3 regions of the Desulfosalsimonas propionicica genome follow, and region 2 is predicted to be linked to each of the others. Evidence: riboswitches for the same ligand, from Rfam matches in the RefSeq annotation. Region 2 holds a riboswitch; each other region holds the start of a gene.
What was found. A riboswitch is a leader RNA that binds a small molecule or an ion and turns the genes downstream of it on or off. The one in region 2 is predicted to bind cobalamin.
Positions count from the first base shown of each region.

Region 1: another riboswitch for cobalamin. It lies ahead of HNR65_RS04720 (TonB-dependent receptor plug domain-containing protein); the one in region 2 lies ahead of HNR65_RS03465 (TonB-dependent receptor).
Region 3: another riboswitch for cobalamin. It lies ahead of HNR65_RS12045 (hypothetical protein); the one in region 2 lies ahead of HNR65_RS03465 (TonB-dependent receptor).

Region 1 covers NZ_JACDUS010000002.1:298,594-305,425, forward strand. The annotation lists gene HNR65_RS04700 (PilC/PilY family type IV pilus protein) at 1-1,854, shown strand, start outside; gene HNR65_RS04705 (hypothetical protein) at 1,889-2,275, shown strand; gene HNR65_RS04710 (DUF4124 domain-containing protein) at 2,335-2,862, shown strand; gene rsmG (16S rRNA (guanine(527)-N(7))-methyltransferase RsmG) at 3,295-3,966, shown strand; cobalamin riboswitch at 4,006-4,193, shown strand; gene HNR65_RS04720 (TonB-dependent receptor plug domain-containing protein) at 4,346-6,310, shown strand; gene HNR65_RS04725 (addiction module protein) at 6,659-6,832, shown strand, end outside.
Region 2 covers NZ_JACDUS010000001.1:812,907-819,738, forward strand. The annotation lists gene HNR65_RS03445 (iron-containing alcohol dehydrogenase) at 1-881, opposite strand, end outside; gene HNR65_RS03450 (hypothetical protein) at 902-1,507, opposite strand; gene HNR65_RS03455 (iron-containing alcohol dehydrogenase) at 1,504-2,661, opposite strand; gene HNR65_RS03460 (aldehyde ferredoxin oxidoreductase family protein) at 2,822-4,732, shown strand; cobalamin riboswitch at 4,889-5,064, shown strand; gene HNR65_RS03465 (TonB-dependent receptor) at 5,236-6,832, shown strand, end outside.
Region 3 covers NZ_JACDUS010000007.1:24,008-30,839, forward strand. The annotation lists gene cobN (cobaltochelatase subunit CobN) at 1-3,651, shown strand, start outside; gene HNR65_RS12045 (hypothetical protein) at 3,597-3,938, opposite strand; cobalamin riboswitch at 4,108-4,310, opposite strand; gene HNR65_RS12050 (hypothetical protein) at 4,485-4,691, opposite strand; gene cobO (cob(I)yrinic acid a,c-diamide adenosyltransferase) at 4,803-5,372, opposite strand; gene HNR65_RS12060 (TonB-dependent receptor plug domain-containing protein) at 5,480-6,832, opposite strand, start outside.

The sequences.
Region 1 (6,832 bases), on a different contig from region 2:
GTCCAGCGTACTGTTGGCACCACCATTTATCAGGGGATTTACAACACCGATAACTGGCACGGAGATGTCATGGCCAAAGAGGTAGAACTGGAAAGCGGGTCTGTCGGGTCCACAATCTGGAGTGCGAGTTTGGAGCTCGAAGAAGTATCATGGGACAGCCGGGAAATAATTACTTATGACGGTACCAGCGGAGTTCCGTTTCGATACGGACAATCCGGGGTTCCTTATGAAGAAAATCTTGTAAACTACCTGCGGGGAGATCCGTCAAATAATGTTTCAAACGGAGGTACATACAGAACCCGGGCCAGCAAGCTCGGTGACGTGGTGCATTCTTCCCCTGAGTATTATAATGGTGTTGTCTACGTTGGAGCCAACAACGGTATGCTCCATGTCTTTGACGCAGAAACCGGAGAAGAAAAGTTCGCTTACATCCCCAAGATTCTTATTGATAAGGGGAGTCTGCCTGGTCTGGCTTCAACAGATTACAGCCACCAGTTTTATGTGGACGGGGCTCCCTTTGTGCGAAAGATCAGCGATACCACAACTTTGCTTGTCGGCGGGCTTCGCAAGGGCGGCAAGGGCTATTTCGGTCTCAACGTGAGCGATTCGGATGCAATAAGTGAGGTCAGCGCAGCAGATCTTGTGAAATGGGAATATGCAGCTGACAGCAACGGAGATGGGGTTGTTGATGACAGCGACCTGGGCTATTCCTACAGCTCCGGTTATATTGTAAAAACCAGGGCAGCCGGATGGGTGGTGATATTCGGAAACGGCTACGGCAGTGAAAATGAAAGCGCAGTATTGTATATTCTGGATGTAGACGATGAAACCGGTGCACTATTGTCGGTTACAAAGATAGATACCGGTGCAGTCGGCTGCAACGGGCTGTCATCTCCGGCCATAACGGACGTGAATTCAGATGGGTATGCCGATTACGTGTATGCCGGCGATTTGAAAGGCAATCTCTGGAAATTTGATTTGACGGATACTAACGGAGACGATCTATACGAGATAAGTGACTGGAAGATCGCATACGGGACGGAAACGAATCCAGAACCCCTTATAAAGGTCAGCAATGACAGCGGAGGCCAGCCCATTACCGTGGAGCCGGACGTTATGCGGATGGGCTGCGAACCGGGGCAGGAAGGATATTTCGTGGTTTTTGGAACCGGACAGTATATTGCAATGACAGATTTTGAAAATACCGATCAACAAAGTTTTTACGGGGTTTGGGACTGGCAGGACGCCTGGCCTGAAGATGAACAGGCCTCCAGATATCTGGGAGAATTTACGGCAACAGCTGCTAATCCTGTCCTTTCAAACGCGCCTGACAACGCGGACAGTTTAACGCTGCTTGAGCAGACCGCAAGTGCTGCCGGAAGCGATTGGCGTATGTTTTCTGATAATTCAATTAGTTATTTTACTCCTACTGAAGGGGATATAGACAGTGAAACCGATCATGCCGGGTGGTATTTCAATCTGCTTGATGAGCGCGCCCGGGTTATACGGGATCCCTCGCTTCGTTCGGGCTCCGCACGGGATTCCGGGATTGTGAACTTTATTTCGTCTATTCCGTCAGAATCCCCATGCGATGCAGGCGGATATTCCTGGCTGTACAGGGTCAGCGCATGCAGCGGCGGCCGCTCAAACAACCCCCAGTTTGACACCACCGGGGATAATAAAGTCAATAAAGACGACGATGCAGAAAAAAGCGGCAAATCTTTTGACCAGATGATCTATACTCCCACTTCTATAGGGGATATGGATTATCTTACCGATTCCACAGGTGATATACAGGAAGAGGCATCTTCAGAGCGGCCGGAGGGAATGGTCTACTGGCGTATACTTCAATAATTCTTTTTTCATTCAATCGAAAGGATACAGTTTTATGTATGCTGCAATAAAGCCTATAGCCAAAAAGATTGTTTTTTATTCTTGCATTCTTGCATTTGCTGTTATCCTCGGATTTCCTTGCAGCAATGCGAGTGCACAAAACGACAGGACAGATGTCAAAATAGAACGGATTCGTCCTGCTCCCAATTACAATTCGTCTGAAACGGACTTTTCAAAAACAACCAGAAAATATTTTGATGTTATCGGCCCGCTTGACTATAAATTCGATACAAGAATCGTGGTTGGAGACAGGAATTTTAACATTGCCGGTAATAAAGCAAGGACAACAGGAGTCAGAGAGGGCGACTATGTGGGTGTGCGGTTTAACGATGAGGGGGAGGTAATAGAGGTAAAAAGACTTAAACGCCCATCCCGAAGGTGACCTTCCGGGACTATTCAGGTGGTTTGCTGCTTGTTGCCAAGTATTATAAGGATATTATTATGAAAATTTTCGTATATATTATTTTGGTTATGCCTGTTTTATTTTTATGGAGCCTCCCTGTTGAGGCAGAATATTATCAGTATAAAGATGAAAACGGAAAGTTGCATTACACGGATGATATTTCCCAGATACCGGAACACAGCAGCGAAACCCTGAAAAAATTTGATTCGGTTTCTTCACGCCCTGAGAGCACACGGCCGGAGAGCAGAAAAAGAAATCAGTCACAGAACAGACATGCCTCGGGGGAGACCTGGGACGGGAAATTAGAAAATACCGCGAAACAACTGGATAGCGAAAGAGAAAAATTACAGCAGACTTACCAAGAACTGCAAAATGAAAAACAGGAACTAAAGCAGAAATCAACTGATGACATGACCAAAAGTGAACGAAATGCCCATGCCCGGAAGATTCGTGAGCTCAATTCCAGGATAAGACGCTATAACGAGCAGGAAAAGGCGTTCAGCGAAAAAATCAAGCGCTTAAACGGCCGTATAAATGATAAAGAGGATAATGCCGGGCAGAGGTAGGAAGAAGTTTTTTTCCACCATCATTGATCCGGAAGAAGGGGTTTTTCCGCAATACGATTTCCCGGTATTGACATCATCCCAAATCACAACTTTTCGCATTAGATGGGGGCATGCTTTTGGAGTTATTCCAAAAAAATTTCCCTGAAAGAAATCGATACTGCACTGCTTGTGGAAACGGTTGTAAAATACGGGGATGTGGATGACATCAAACTGCCTTTCAACCATTACAATGAAGCTGATCTCAAAGAGATCTGGCTCCGGCGCCTTGTACCTGACGAGCGCTTTAAAAAATTAAATTTTTATCTGGCCAGAATTTTTTTTAACACAGATCTTGACCGGTTCAAGCAGGGAATAAAAGGTTATGACAGGGCAGCCAAATTGCGAATGCTTGCTTTGCCAGACTAAAAGAACAGCCATGTGGCTGACCCACATATGAAAGAAAAGCAGACCAACTGGCATCAGTGGCAGGACTGGGTGGCTCAGGCAGGAAAAGGGCTTGGACTCGTTCTGGATGATTATAAAATCGGGAATTTGGAACGATTTGCCGAAGAACTGCTTGAAGCCGGAGAGCGTTTGAATCTCACTAGTGTGGAGGATCCTCTGGAAATTGCCGAAAACCTGATGCTCGATTCCATGGTGCCGGCAAAATTTATTGCATCCGGGGCCAGGGTGCTGGACCTGGGAACCGGGGCGGGCATTCCCGGTATTCCCATGAAAATCGCGTTTCCGGAGCTGGATTTAACCCTGATTGACAGCCGGCGCAAACGGATCAGCTTTGTGGGGTATGCTATCCGGCGCCTGGGGCTTGAAAACATCTGCGCCCGGCATGTGCGGGCCGAGGATCTGGCAGGGGAAGATCAAAAGTTTGACGTGGTGGTCAGCCGGGCTGTGACTTCCCTGGCAGAGCTCATGAATCTGGCCGCGCCGCTGCTAAAACCCGGCGGCGTGCTCATGGCCATGAAGGGCAGGGGGTATGAGACTGAGCTGGAAGACGCCGGGCTTGGCAAGCAAGTAGGGGAAGGCGGCCGGGTGAGGCTGGAGAAATATCGGTTGCCTGGGCTGGGCATTGACCGGGTGGTGGTGATGGTCAAAGCTGATTTGTAATTTCTTCTTGACTTTTCCTGTTATGTTTCATTAACATATGCGCAACATATCATTTCAGGTGCCTTACAAAGGCTGAAAAGGGAACCTCGTTAAAATCGGGGACGGGCCCGCCGCTGTAATTGGGGACGAAAGTCGCAAAAAGCCACTTTTTCAAAAAAAGAAAGGGGAAGGCGCGGCAACTCGGATGATCCAAAAGTCAGAAGACCTGCCTGAATGAGAAAATAGCCTCCGGGATATGCGCGGACCAGAAAACCCGGCGGCTGCATGTATCTGAGGATAAAAAAGGGACATCCCCGGATCGATGAAAATATCGGTCCGGGGATTTTTTTTGGGCTTGGGACGGAACTTGCAACCAAAATGAGCAGAAGGAGAAACTGCGATGAAAGGAAAGATGGTTTGCCTGGCATGTATTCTTGGCATGTTATGGCCCCTGTCAGGTATGGCACAAGAAACGGGTGGCAGCAGTGATCTCTCCGCGATGAGACTGGAAGAGGTTGTGGTTACAGGGCAACGCATTGAGGAACCTTTGCAGGAGGTCGATGCCAGTGTAACGGTTTTAAATGAAGAGGATATCCAAATGTCTTCAGCCACGAACCTGGGAGATTTACTGGCAGAAGAAAATATCGGACATATTTACAAGACACCCGGGAATCAAATTGCCATTGGAATTCGGGGGTTCCGGGGTGATTCAATGGGTAGTGACCTGGACAGCAAAGTATTGGTATTGTTAAACGGCCGCAGAAGCGGAACCTCCAACGTGGCTACAATCATGACAGAAAATATCGAGAGAGTGGAAATCATACGCGGCCCCGCATCTGTTCAATACGGCTCTACAGCCATCGGAGGTGTGATTAATGTGATCACAAAACAGGGAAAAGACAATCCGGCTTTTTTTGCAAAAGGCACGCTTGGCAGTTTTGGCTATCAGGAAAGCAAGGCTGGTTTCTCCGGAAAAAGTGGAAATTTTGACTTTTCCGGTGCCGCAAGCATTAGCAGCATGGATGATTATGATACTGCAGAAGATGAAAAATACAAAAACACCGGCTATGATGAAAAGAAAAATATCAGCTTAAACCTTGGCTATGAGTTTTTGCCTGAAAACCGGATAGGCCTTATGTATACAAGCCATGAGGCAGACAAAGTCGGCAGTCCAGATATGTTAAGTCAAAATGATCCGGATGACTACGTGGACAATCTGAATGAGTCTATCGACTTAATATACGAGGGGACCGCAAGGAATGGAATCTTTTCCTGGAAAACACGGTATTTCACAGGTGATGATGAATATAATTTTTATGATATTCCGACCAATACTGATAATTTTGAAAGAAAGACTGATTTTCAGGGCGCCCAAGCTCAGCTTACCTGGGATCCAGGAAAATATACCATAACATCCGGTGTTGATTGGATCAATTATGAAACCAGTCAGAACGCCCCCCAAAAAACTGAGTTTGACAATCCGGCATATTTTATCCTTGGCAAAGCGAGGTATTTTGAAGACCGCCTCACCATAACCGGAGGACTCCGCTACGATGATTACGAAGTTGAAGTGAAAAAAGGGGAGGGCGGAAAAGAGGATGAAGACAATATAAGTCCCAGGGTTGGGCTATCCTGGTTTTTTATGGACAACCTTAAGGTTCGTGCCAATTACGGACAAGGGTTCAGAATGCCTTCTGCAAGAGAGCTGGCAGGCGATTATGATATTGAGTACTATGGGTTTGCATATCCTTATAAAGGAAACCCGGACCTGGATCCGGAAAAAAGCCATACATACGAGGCCGGGTTGGACTGGTATTATCATGCCTTTGATCTTTCTCTGACATATTTTTACACTGATTTTAAAGATAAGATTGAAACAAAAACGGATATGCAAACATTCATTACCACTTGGGAAAATATTGGAGATGCTACTGTTGCTGGATTTGAAGGCAATTTTTCTTATGATCTGGCTACACTATGGGATTTGGCCTGGAAAATCCGACCATATGTTAATTTTACTTACCTAACAGAATATGAGGATGATGAAACTGGTGAAGATCTCCCTCATGTATCAAACCTGCTTATTTCATACGGTATTTCTGTTTCTGACAATGACGGTTTTTCCATGCGGTTAAACATTGCCCACACCGGTGATCAGGATGTTGAATATCCGGTCCCTCGTGAAAAAAACAAGTTTAGTGTTGCCAATTTTACCATTGAAAAACGGTTGGCTGACTTTAATCACGCCGGAAACCTTTCCTTGAGGGGTGAAATAGACAACCTTTTTAACAGGGACTATTCCTATACTGATGGCTATCCAATGCCAGGACGCAATTTTGCATTAAGTCTTAAATACACTTACTAAAATCAATTTTCTCCTCGGCTTTACCATGAAGCTGTAGGCGGTACGCGCGGGGCCGCCATCCCCGGGCTTGCCAAAAAATGCAGGGGAAGCCGGAAGCGGCTTCCACGACAGGGAATTACCTCCTCCTCCTATTCCCTTTCTGTCGGCGGGCAACAGCCCGCCGCTGCATTTTTGAGCCTGTAAAAAATTTTTTTACAGGCAGTTTTAAGTGAGTAAGTATTAAGTGAAATCAAGAAGTTCTTTTTTTATTGGTTGGTGATTATACCAGTTTTTGAATTTTTTACGGTGCCATCAAGGATTGAAAAATTGTGTTTGTACGGTTAAGGTTGAAGTAGAGAAAGGAGGTATATGATGGGATTAAACCATGACAGCGTGACCGACAAGGCATTGTCTCTTCCTGCAGATGCCCGTTTAAAGCTTGTGGATAAACTTTTGGCCAGTCTCAATCCTCCGGTTGAAGAGGAGGTTGAGCATCTATGGGCATTGGAGGCAGAAAAAAGGGTTTCTCAGCTTGAAAATGGG
Region 2 (6,832 bases):
TCCAGGCCATAGGGCAGCAAAGCCGCCATGCAGTTTCCGTGGGGCACGTGGCACACCGCGCCCGTGGAATGGCCGAGATTGTGCACCATGCCCACCATGGAATTGGAAAATGCCGCCCCGGCCAAGGTGGAGGCATTGGCCAGGGCCAGGCGGGCCTGGGTGTCTTCGGGGTTTTGGATCACATAAAGCAGGTTTTGGCTGATGAGATCAATGGCCTGAAACGCCAGGGTATCGCTTAAAGGGTTTTTTTCCATGCAGTACCAGGCCTCGCAGGCATGGGACAGGGCGTCCATGGCTGTTGCCGCTGTGATAAAATCCGGCAGGGTCCGGGTCAGGCGGGCATCGAGCACGGCCAGGTCCGGCAGCAGAAAATAGGAGACAAAGAGCATTTTCTCCCGGCGTTCCGGATCGGCGATCACGGCCACCAGGGTCATTTCCGATCCCGTGCCTGCGGTGGTGGGCAGAATCACCAAAGGATTGAGTTTGTTGCGCACCGCACCGGCTCCCTGGTAGTCCAGCAGGGTTTTGCCTCCCAGCGAAACCACGATGTTCACACCCTTGGCCGTGTCAATCACCGAGCCGCCGCCCACGGCAATGATGGCGTCGCATTGGTTTTCCCTGTACACGCCGGCGATTTTGTCCACCACATGGTAGTCGGAATCCACCGGAACATCGCTGTAAACCGGTGCGGATTCCAGGCCGCGGGCTATGGCCTGTTTGACCACATCCACGAGCCCGGCGTTTTCCACCCCGGGATCCGTGATGATCAGCGGCCGGCCGGCGTCAAGTTCGGCCAGCAGCGCCGGTATTTTTTCAAGGGCGTTTTGCCCTGAAACAATTTTGGCACGGCTGCAGAAATCATAAAATTCCGGCAGGATCATGGCGATTCCTTTCCCGGTTTTTAAATGTTTTTGTAAATCACCCGTATCAGGTCCGGAAAAAAGGCGCGCAAATAGATCCGGATGCGGTTGAAATGCTTTTTCCAGCCCGGCAGTTCCGAGTTGCCCGGATAGCGTTTGACAGCCCGCCTGGCAATGATTTTTGGCAGCAGATAGACTTCCACACGGTCCAGGGCCCGCATAAACGCCAGGGCCTGGGGCAGGCTGCCTTCCACCATGAACCGGTCGTAGTTAAAGGCCTGGGCCGTTGACTCCTGAAAGGTGAACAACCGCATGGCTGAGGCCAGGTTTTTGATGGTCAGGCGCAGATGAGCTTTGGCTGCCCGGGGGTGCCAGCCCAGGTACCGGAGGCGGCCTTTTTTGTCCTTTTTGGCCATCATCCACGGTCCTGCCGGGCCCACGCCCACGCAAAGACAGAATCCGTCTGGCATCTGCTCAAAAATTCGCCGGACCGTCGGATCCACCCTTGCAGCGGCTTCAAGGCCCCGGCCCACCACCAGCAGCATTACGGCAATGTAGGCTTTCCGGAAATAACTGGTTTTCGGGCGGATCTCCGGATAGTGGCCAAGGTCGGCCGGAGCGGTTGAAAACGGGGTAAAACGGTTCATTCGGATGCTCCTTTCCAGGCCCGGCCAGCCAGGTCCAGCGCCTCAGAGGCTTTTATTGCGGTATCCGGCCTGGATGCTGCGTTTTCACAGGCCTGCCGGATTTGGTAAAAAGGGATTTGCAAAGATTCCAGGCTTTGGCCCAGGGTATTTTGAATTTTGTCAAACAGGGCCTTGAGCATATCTGCCCCCGTGGCGGGCCGCTGTTGTTCCGGTGTGGCGGCATAAGTTTCCATGCTGGCCACTGCCAGCAGCAGTTCGGGCCTGGGCGGGCCGTTTTGCTCCAGGGATTTTTCCAGGGCTGCAGGCGCCAGAAGGCCGGTAAATAAACCCCTCCGGATGCGGGTCATCCGGGCCAGTTCTTCTGAAACCACCCGCACAATGCCCGGTGCGGCGTTGGCAGCGGCAATGGCGGCAATTACACCTGCGTTGGCCATGGCCAGGCAGGGCTTGTCCCGGCCCGGCGCTGCCAGGGCGGCGTCCAGGTTTTGGTTTAAAAGCCGGAGGGCGGTGTGGACAAACGCATCCCGGATGGGGCCGGGGCTGGGCCCGGTAAAGGCGCTCCAGGCGTTGTCCGCGGCAATGGCCGCGCTTTGGGCGGTTTGAGGCGGCGGCTGTCCCCGGAGCATGCGTTTGTCCAGCACGATGACATCCGGGGCAAGAAATTCCGAGCAAAAACGCTGGTGATCCAGGATCAGGGTGTTTCCGGCGCCGGTGCCGTGCAAATCCCCGGCAGGCACCAATACAAATGGGTATAATCTTTTGGTCAGGGCCGCGCCCTTGAAAAAAGCCGAAAGATCCGGCGTGTTTTCAGAAACCAGGATATTGACGGCCCGGGCCAGGTCCGCGGACAAGCAACTTCCCAGGGCGATCAATGCATCGCAGCCCCGGTGGACAAACAGGTCCGCAGCCTGCCATGCCAGGCTGATGCCGGCATAATCCCCCAATCGGTTAAACACGGCGCCGATCAAGCAGTCGGAATCATCAAATGCCCGGATCAGGATCCGGTCCCTTTTTTGGGCAACTGCCGCCCGGTCGGTGATAATCAGAGGCTTGCAGGCGTTGTTGGCCGCAAGTTCGGCCGGGATGTTTTCCAGGCTGCAGGCACCGGAGATGATTTTGGGATGACTCAGAAACGCGTAGTCAAACTGGGGCATTTCTTTACTCCTGCTCCGTTGGTGGATGACCGGTAAGCGTCGCGGACCCTCAGTAAATGTTGATTGGGCTTGTTTTTTTTTATAATTTAATAAACAATCTCTTATCATAAGCGGACCAGAATGTATATTCATTGCTGCTCAATCAGGCAGGGAGGTTTTCATGCAGGAGATCACAGGCACCAGCAACCGGGTACTGGAAGTGGATTTAACCCGTCAGACGTTTGATATCTCTTATATCAGTGATGTAGACCGGCAACAATATCTGGGCGGCAAAGGCATTGCGCTGAAGCTGATTTACGACCGGATGGCCGCGGGTATTGATCCCCTTGGCCCGGAGAATTTGTTTGTCCTGGCAACCGGGGTGTTTATGGGTACGGGCGCCGCCTGCTCGGGCCGGTTTGAAGCCGTGACCAAATCGCCGCTCACGGGCCTGATGGCCAGCAGTTCCTGCGGCGGTCCCTTTGGCATGGCGTTAAAGACTTCCGGGTGGGATGCCATGGTGATTTTCGGCCGGGCCCAATCACCGGTCTATTTGCGGGTGGATGCCGGTGGGGCAGCGTTTGTTCCCGCCGATGAACTTTGGGGAACGGGCACGGCGGATGCGGAAAAGGCGATTTTGCAGGACGGCTCCGGTGCCCTGGTCATCGGGCCGGCCGGGGAAAACCGGGTCCGGTTTGCCAATATCCGGTCCGGACACCGTTTTCTGGGACGGGGCGGCATGGGAACGGTGCTGGGGGCCAAAAATCTCAAGGGCATCGTGGCAAAGGGCAAAGAATACAAGATTGTGCCGGCGGACAAAAAACGCTTTGATAAAGCGAATCGGCTGTTTTTTAAATATATTCAAAGAAATGGGGTCACAGCCGGCGCTTTCCGGGATTACGGCACCAACGCCAATCTCAATACCGGCAATGCCGCCGGAATCCTGCCAGTGCGCAATTTTACCGGCGGCAGCCACGGCCGCGCCCGCAAGCTCTCCGGCGAGGCCATGGCCGAGCGGTTTGACACAAAGCATGATACCTGCAAGCCCTGCGCCATTCTCTGCGGCCACCGGGGCACCATTCGGGGGGAAAAACGGCATGTGCCCGAATACGAGACCATGACCCTGCTGGGCGCCAACCTGGAGATTTTTGATCCGGAAACGGTTTCCGACTTCAATGAGTTGTGCAGCCATTACGGTATGGATACCATTTCAACGGGCGGGACCCTGGCCTGGGCCATGGAAGCCGGTCAAAAGGGACTGCTGAAAACAGATCTGAAATTCGGATCTGCTGACAAAATTACCGAAATGATAACGGATATGGCCCTGCGCCGGGGCCTGGGAAAAGATCTGGCCCTGGGTTCTGCTGCCGCGGCCCGGAAATACGGGGGCGAGGATTTTGCCATGCATGTCAAGGGCATGGAACTGCCCGGCTATGATCCCCGGGGTTCTGTTGGCCAGGGCCTTTCCTATGCCACGGCCAACCGGGGCGGCTGCCACCTGTCATCCTACATGGTGGGCCTGGAGGTGATTCTGGGAATGGCCGAGCCCCGGGCTGTGCGCTGGAAACCCTACATGGTCAAGTTCATGGAAGATGTGTTTTGCGCCATCAACTGCCTGCACGTGTGTTTGTTTACCTCCTTTGCCGTATTCCTGGAGCCGCCCCTGATTCGTTTTTCACCTAAGTTTGTCATCCGGCTGCTCAATCAGAACCTTTCCCGGCTGGCGCTGAATTTAATGGATGTCAGCCTTTATCCGGAGCTGTGGCATGCCATTATGGGCAGCCGCTATGTGCCCTACCAGGGCATGCGGGATTTTTACAAGGCCGGAGAACGGGTCCATGTGCTGGAGCGCTACATGAACACCCGGGAAGGTATTTCCAGAAAGGACGATACCCTGCCGCTGCGGCTGCTCACAGAGGGGCGCGCCTGTGATGCCGACCAAAGCACGGTTCCCCTGGAGGCCATGTTGCAGAAATATTACCGGCTGCGGGGATATGACCCAAACGGAGTGCCCCGCCCGGCAACCCTTCGCCGGCTGGGCATTGAACCCCGGCATCCGGGCCGGGGAAAAAACAGGGAAGATGTTTTTTGAAGTTTGCAACTGTCTGTTTTTGTAAGTTCAGTAAAAAAATACAGCATATCGATTATAAAAATGACCCTTGACAGGGTATTGCAATTGTATTTAAATATAGACAATTATTCAGATGCTCGCAATGTGAGCCTGGCACCGGCTTGTACAACCTGCTTTTCGAAGCGTTGTTTTACAGGAGCCTGTCAGGAGGGAACCCTGTGTGAATCAGGGACCGGCCCGCGGCTGTAAACGGGGACGAAAGCTGCAGAACTGCCACTGTTTGTATTAATGGGAAGGCGCAGCAAGTAGATTGATCCGCAAGTCAGAAGACCTGTCTGAATAACCATAAGGGGTTTGACTGCGCCGGCAACGTTGTGCCCCGGGCGGATTCTGCGGATAAAAAAGGGAAATCCCGGATCGTGTATACGATCCGGGATTTTTTTATTGAAAACGCATATGCCCAGGTTTCTCCATGACAAGGCCGGCTGCGGCACATTTTCATTGACAACAGTAAAGGAGGCACCATGGGCAAAAAATTTTTATTGATTCTCTGTTTTTCCATTTTATGTATCTGCACGCAACATTCCGCACATGCGCGATCCGCTCACAATGCCACGGCCATGGAAGATATTGTGGTCACATCTGAGCGGTTTCCTTCTCCGGAAAAAGAAAGCCCGCAATTTATTCAGTCTTTTTCAGCCGCGGAATTAAAGCGCACCGGCGGCAACAACGTTATTGACGCCCTGCGCCGGATCGGCGGGTTTTCATTTCAGGGTTATTCACCCATGGGTGTAAAAGCCGGAATGGGCAGTTCGCTGTCGATTCGCGGAGTTGAAGGCGGCGAGTTGGTCCTGATCAATGGCATGCCCATTCAAAATTCCGGAAACAAAAATTATGAATTATCCAATTTTTCGCTTGAAAACATTGAACGGGTTGAAGTTATGAAAGGGGCATCTTCCATTCAGTACGGTGCCGATGCCATGAGCGGGGCCATCAATATTATCACCAAAAAGAATGCCGTTCACAAACAGACAACGGCATCCGTGGAATTCGGGGATTACGGCTATCACAACCATCATCTGCAATACCTCGGGCCAGGGGTGAATGTGGGGTTTGGGTATCAGCATATGAATTCAATTAAGCGCAATGATGACTTTGCGGATAACGAATACAGCGATACCAGACCGCTTCACCGGTATTCAGCCAGCGTAAACGCCAATATCGCGGAAAATTTATATTTTGACGGCCTGGCCAGTTACGTGGACTCCGGCTATGAAACATATGACGCCACAACCGGTCAGGTAATGGACACCAATGAGCAGGAGCAGTATGAAATTTTTACCAACCTGCGCTATGAGACCGAAAACGCGAGATTCAAAGCATTTTACAAATACGGGGATGAAGAGAGAAAAACATACGAATACCAGCCTTCCAAAATCCTGGACGGGATCAGTAAAAACAAGCATTTTAATACCGGTTTATCAACAGACGCCAAATTTGATTTCCTGACTGCTGAAGTCAAAACCGGCTTTGAATATATTCATCGCGCTGCCAACTTTGAAACCGGATATGGATATCATTACCGCAATGACGTTGCCGTGTTTGCCATTATCAGCAAGCGCTTTTTCCAGCGGCTGAAAATCGATCTGGGCATGCGGGAGCAATTGATTTATGCGGACGCCGCCGGTGAAGACCAGGATGAATTCACTCCCAGCCTGGGGCTTAATTTCCGGCTGAATCAATCCGTGAATCTGTTTGCCAATGCGGCAAAAGCCTTCAGGGCGCCTTCTTTTAACAATTTGTACTATGATTCCTGGCTGCTGAAAGGCAACCCGGAGCTGACCCCGGAAAAGGGCTGGACTTACGACGCAGGGGTCAAGTTTACAAACGCATGGAGCAAGATCCGGTTATCCGGGTTTTTCATGGATTACAAGGACAAGATTGAATCCTATAAAGGCGGCGGCTACCCGTATGAATACTTTAACGCCGGCACCTATGAAAGTCTTGGCGTTGACTGGAATGTTGATCTTTTCCCCTTTCATGGCCGGGATAACTGGTCCAGCCGGATCTCCTTTTATTCTTCGGGTACATGGTGCGACCCGGTTGCCAAAGATCCCGACG
Region 3 (6,832 bases), on a different contig from region 2:
GAAGCCCGGGCGGCCTTTGTGCGCCATGCCCTGGCCGCAGATGCCGTTTTTGTCACGTTGATGGCGGGCGCCCATTCCTGTCCGGTCTGGGAGGCGCTTACCGAAGCCATAACCGTGGCGCGGAGCCGGGGCGGGCAAACGCCTTTTTTTCATGTGCAGCCCACGGGCAGCAATGCGGATGCCCTGAAACTGGTTGAGGACTATAGCGACGGCCTGGAAAACGGGGCTGATGTGTGGACCCGGCTGAGCCGGTATTATCGTTATGGCGGTGTGGAAAATCTGCTCAATCTGTTAATTTTTCTTAGCAACCGGCTATACGGCAAGGCCCAGGCTTTTGCCCCGCCCGCTCCTCAGCCCTTTGAAGGGCTGTATCATCCGGATCATGGCCATATTGCCGATTTCGAGGGCTATCGCCGCAGCCTGGATCCAAACCGGCCCACGGTGGGCATCTGGTTTTATCAGAATTTCTGGACGAGCAACAACAAGGCGCACATTGACGCCATTGTCCGGGAGGCAGAGTCTCAGGGGGCAAACGTCATTTGCGTGTTCCACGTGCGCTTCAAGGATCGGCTGCTCGGAAACAAGGGCGCTGATTCCGTGATGGCGCAGTTTTTCATGGCAGACGACCGGCCGCTGATTGATGTGCTGATCAATCCGGTCATGTTCAGCCTGAATGCGGCAGCACCTGAATACCGGGGGCTGCTTGAGCGCCTGGGCGTGCCTGTCATCCAGGCCATGGCCACCACCCGGCCCATAGCGGAATGGAAGGCAAACCCGCAGGGGTTGAACAATGTGGATATCACCATCAATGTGGCCCAGCCCGAGCTTGACGGTGTGATTGTCACCGTGCCTGTGGCTGCCAAACAGTGTGTGGACACGGACCCGATCAGCGGGGCGGCGGTGAACAAGTACGTCCCCATACCGGATCGCACGGCTGCGATGGTTCGCCTTGCCTTGAACTGGGCGGCGCTTCGCCGAAAGAAAAACGCGGAAAAAAAAGTTGCCATTGTCTTTCATCATTACCCGCCGCGAAACGATCGCATCGGCTGCGCGTCGGGGCTGGATTCTTTTGCCAGCGTCACGGATCTGGTGGCGGCCATGAACGGAAAGGGCTACCGGGTGGATCATCTCTATACGGACGGCAACGAGCTGGCCCGGGCGCTGACTGCCTGCATGACCTGTGACCAGCGCTTTCTCCCGCCCGATCAGATGGCCGACCGGTCCCGGGCAACAGCCGGCCCGGAATATTATAAGCCATGGCACAAGGCACTGCCCCGGCCGATTCAGGAGCAAATCCAGGCGGACTGGGGGCCGGTGCCCGGCGATCTTTTTGTCCATGAGCAGCGACTGCTTTTCCCCGGGTTTTTAAACGGCAATCTGTTTATCACCATTCAGCCGCCCAGGGGATATTTAGAGCAAGTGGACAAGCTCTACCATGACCCGCACATGGCCCCGCCCCATCATTACCTGGCCCACTACCGGTGGATCAGGGAGGTCTTTGGCGCGGATGCAGTGATCCATGTGGGAAAACACGGGAGCCTGGAGTGGCTGCCGGGAAAAGCCGTGGGCCTTGGGCCGGAGTGCTACCCGGATCTTGCCATAGGGGATCTGCCCAATATCTATCCCTATATAATAAATGACCCCGGCGAAGGCACCCAGGCCAAGCGTCGCTCTTATGCCTGTATAATTGATCACCTGCCGCCGGCCCTGACAAACGCAGGGCTCTACGAGGAGCTGGCGGATCTGGAAAATCGGCTATTGGAATATCAGGAGGCCGCAGTCCAGGACCCGGCCAAGCTGGAGATCCTGGCGCCCATGATATGGGAGGCCGCTGAAGCGGCCGATCTTGTAAATGACCTGAACCTCACTCGCAAAGCCGCTCTTTCCGACGTGGCCGCCTTTATTGAAACCCTTCATGAGTATTTGGGAGAAATATCGGATACCACCATTGCAGACGGCCTGCATACCCTGGGCCGGCCGCCGGAGAATGCTCAATTGATCCGGACCCTGGTCCAGATCATGCGCCTGGCCAACGGATCGGTGCCCTCGCTTCGCGAAGCGGTTTTAAGGGCCTTGGGCTATGACCCCGAACAGGTATTTAACAGCCGGGGCCGGCCGGTAATCGGCGCGGCTGTTGAGACCGGGGGCCAGGTGCTGGAAAAAGCCCGGCAGCTTTGTGAGGATTTGGTAGGGGATCTGATGAATTCGGGAAAAGAAGCGGACGCGGCAGTGGAGGCCCAGCGGCAGCATCTGGGCAAAGCCCATCCGGCGGTGACCGAAGCCCTTGAGTTTGTCCAAAATGATCTGGCTCCGCGGCTTCAGCAGACGGAAAACGAAAGGATCGCCTGTCTTGGCGCTCTGGAGGGCCGTTTTGTGCCGCCCGGCCCGTCCGGGGCTCCCAGCCGCGGACAGGCGCACATTCTTCCCACGGGTCGAAATTTTTATTCCGTGGACCCTCAGAAGATTCCCACCCCTGCGGCCTGGGAAGTGGGCCGCAAACTGGGGGATGCCTTGATGGCGCGTTACCTTGACGAACACGGAAGCTATCCGGACAGCGTGGGCCTGATCCTGTGGGCAAGCCCGACCATGCGCTCCAAGGGTGATGATGTGGCGGAAATCCTCTATCTTTTGGGAGTTCGGCCGGTATGGCAGAAAGGCTCCGGCAATGTGCGCGGTGTTGAAATTATTCCCGCAGCCGAACTCGGCCGGCCGCGCATTGACGTCTCCCCGAGAATTTCCGGCATTTTCCGCGATGCCTTTCCGCTGCTTGTGGACTTGATCGATCAGGCGGTGCAGATGGTGGCTGCGCTTGCCGAGGCGCCTGAGACCAATTTTATCCGTCGCCATGTCACCCTGGATTTGGCGGAGCTGGCCGGACAAGGGCTTGAAGGAATAGACGCTTTCCGTCAGGCCACATACCGCATCTTTGGCTCTGCTCCCGGCAGCTATGGCGCGGGCGTGGCCCAGCTTGTGGAATCAAAGGCCTGGGAGACGGTTGATGACCTGGGCAATATGTATATTCAGTGCTCTTCTTATGCCTACGGAAAAAACAGCTTTGGCGAGTCGTCGGAAAAGAGCTTCCGCAAGGCACTTTCCCGGATGTCGGTGACGGTTAAAAACGAGGACACCCGGGAAAAGGACATGATGAGCTGTACGGATTTCTACAACTACCACGGCGGCCTGATCACGGCCGTGCACGCGGTGACCGGAGGCCGACCCTTTTCTCTGGCCGGCGACTCGGCCGATCCGGACCGGGCAGCGGTCCGCACCACCACTGAGGAAGCCCGGCATATCTTCCGCGCGCGCCTGTTAAACCCCAAATGGCTGGAAGGTCTGAAACGCCACGGATTTAAAGGCGCGGGCGATATATCCAAGGCCATGGACATCATCTTGGGCTGGGATGCTACCGCCGGCGTGGTGGATGACTGGATGTATCAGCGCTTTGCCCGGAAAGTGGCCCTGGACGCGAATATGCAGGAATGGATGAAGCAGGTCAACCCCTATGCCCTGCAAAACATCCTGAATAAACTCCTGGAAGCTGTGCAGCGAGGCATGTGGCGGACGGACGCGGAAACCCTGGATGCCCTCAGGAATGCCTATCTGGATGCGGAAGGCGAGGTTGAGGCGGCAACCGACGAGCAGGCTGAGTGAAACGGAAAAACCGGCGCAGCAGCAGAAGCATCGTCCTTATCCGGATGGCCGGCTGCCCGGTAGAGCCCATGGTCCCTTCCGATCACATAATCCGCCTCCTCGCTTGCCCCCAGTTTGTGATGGGGTGTGCGATAGATCCTGCCATCAACGCTGAGTTCGTAATCCGGCACATCCGACCATCCCTCCGGGTGATACACCGTGCGGAAAAATTTGCCGTACCGAATAACATAGACAGGTTCGCTCATTTGCCATGCCGGATGGCTAGGGGCGGCAAAAAGCTTCATCATAGCAGCCTCTTTATTTTAAAGGGTTTTCCAAATAAAAAAGCCCTCCAGACACGTGCAACGGTGTCTGGAGGGCTGCACCCAGTTTTCTTGGCCCTCATCTATTGCGAATGGAACAATTTGTCCATTCGGAGCTGTCCATCAGGTTCGGCATCTGTAGCTCCGCAGAAACACCGATATATGGGTCAAGGCAGGTCTTCTGGCTCCCCCGCCTTCTCAGCGGCCTTCCCATGGGGCTTGAGCCCTACAGTGGCGCACAAAGGCTGAAAAGGTCTCCGTCATCATGAGACGGATCGGGGTTACAGCGGCGGGACCGCTCCCGGCTTTCACGGGATTCCCTATTAAGCAAACTACACCCTAACACTTTTATTCATATTGGCTGCACAGCAGACTGTCAAGGGAAAGTTCCGGAAAAAAGGAGCTATGTCTGCAACCGGGTGGCGCCGGGCGCGGAAACAGCTGATAAAAGCCTCGTCGCCAAAGACCAGATCCGGGCAAGCATTTACCGAGTTCGCCTTTTCCGTATATTGCGATTTTTATAACAATGGGTCAGACCGTTGTCTCAGTTCCGGCATGATTGGTTTCCATGAAGTGCCTGGAGGAGTCCTCGTCCGGGTAAAAGTCTTCTGCCAGGGCAATGCTGTTGAAATTCTTGCGCACCCATTTGTGAAAGGCGTTGGCAAAGGCGGGATCATGAAAGCGGATCACTTCGCCCAGGCAGTTCAGGTCCTGCTGTATGCGCCAGTATAGATACATAAAAATACCCCCTCGAATTTTGGCCTTAATAAAAATTTTGTTTTTCCAATCAGATATGGGTCAACCCGGTTTCGCCCGGATGGGTACTGAAGTTGAGCAGGCGATGGAGAGTCAAAACTCGATGCCTTTCTGTGCCGTGATCCCCGCTTGATAGGGATGTTTGAGGGCCCTGGTTTCCGATACCAGGTCAGCCGCGGCCATGAGCGGCTTCGGGGCGTCGCGGCCGGTGACGGCCACATTCATCCCGGAAGGCCTGCCCGCAAGGGCCGAGAGAACCGTATCCATATCCACCATGCCGTAGTTGAGCAGGTAGGTAAACTCGTCGAGGACCACCAGATGATACTTGCCGGAATTTATGGCGTTTTGGGCAAACGCCCAGGCCTCGCGCGCAGCCGCCTTGTCCTCTTCCAGGTTGTCGGATTTCCAGGTAAAGCCACGGCCCATAACGTGGAAATCGATCAGGCCGTCAAACCGGCCCACCGCATCCATCTCCCCGTATTTCCAGGAGCCTTTGATAAACTGGATGAAGCAGACGTTAAGCCCATGGCCCGCGCTTCTCAGGGAAAGGCCCAGGGCGGATGTGGTCTTGCCCTTGCCGTCTCCGGTAAACACCATCAATAATCCTTTTTTCAATCTTTTTTTCATTTGATTTGTTCCTCCAGTCGCCATTTCAGCTGCCATTTTGCAACCTGGGCAGCGGTCATGAGGTCGATTTTGCTGCCCTGAAATTTCGTCTTCACATCGCCTATGGCGTAAGGGATTTCATGGCGCAGCTATTTCAGTTGATGCTAAAGAGAATATTCAATGCCCATGATTGCGTAAAAACCAGGCTGTTCATACCCGAGGCCTTCTTCGATGGCTTCGTCCAGCAGGTTTTCGATGCGGCCATAGAGGTTCAGGCCTTCATAAACCTCGTAGCGGCCGGAAACATCCAGCCGGAAATAATCCTCCATTTCGAGGTCCCCTTTCCAGCGCAGTCGCGGGCCGCAGTAATAGCCGGTAACCCCGAAATTGTATTTTGCCGTTTCATAAAAAAGACTGATATTGCCTTTATTTCTGGCGATCTGGACGGTTCGGTAGCGTTCTCCGGCCTCTTTGCTGTGCGATCCGGTATAGGTGTAGTTGCCGCGAAGATTCAGGTGGTCGGTCAGGGCTGCGCCAAATGAGAATTCCAGGCCGCTGACTTCCTGGGAATCCCGGTTGGCGTATTGGCCATAACCCGAGTCCCGTCTTGGATTGACGATGGTGTGATCAAAAACAATGACATCATCCAATTCCGAGTAGTAATAGGTCAGTTCCGCGTTTAACCGACCGTTCATGAATTCCTGGCGAACACCGCCTTCAACTGTCCAGCCGGTCTCAGGTTCGATGTTTTGGTTTCCATAGGACGGATCATAGAGGTTGGAAAACGTGGGGGCCCTGAAGCTGGTCCCGTAGTTTGCAAACAGGGTGGTCCCGGTCCGGAGAAATGTATAGGCCGAGCCGAGCTTGCCGGTGGTCTCACTGCCATAGACTTCATGTTCATCCCGCCGCAGGCCGGCGGAAATAATCATGGCGTCATTCAGGAGCATTAACTGGTCATTGACATAAAATGAGTAGTTGTAAGTATCCGCTGAGACATCGCCATACCGCCCCCATTTCCCGCCTTCCTGGTACAGGTATTCAAACCCGTAAAGCATGGTATTGGAACCGGCATTGCCTATCTGCATATCCCATATCAGGTTGTAGTCCGTCATCAGATTCTTGTGATCGTAGCCATATGCCTCGCCTGTACCTTTATCGTAAATCGGAACGGCCTCACCCTTATTATATGCGACCCCGTCATAGGTAAAATTGTCAAAGGGTGCGGTTTCATATCCCAGCAGACCATCATCCTTGTCATTGCGGTAATGATCTTTCTCAAACCAGCCCAGCATCATTTTCTGGCGAAAGGCATCATTGATCCGGTGGGAGATATTCAGGGTGGTGATGTGATGTTCATACTCGTTGGCGTTATTCGGGTCCGGGGTTTGAAAGGCATAATGCGCATCCCGGTTCTCGAGGAATTCATTGGATTCATTGAGTTCAGCCGCCTGAAACTCGCTTTTGACATACAAATAGGCCAGTTCCACATCAAAAGGGCCGGGATGCCAGCCGAGTTT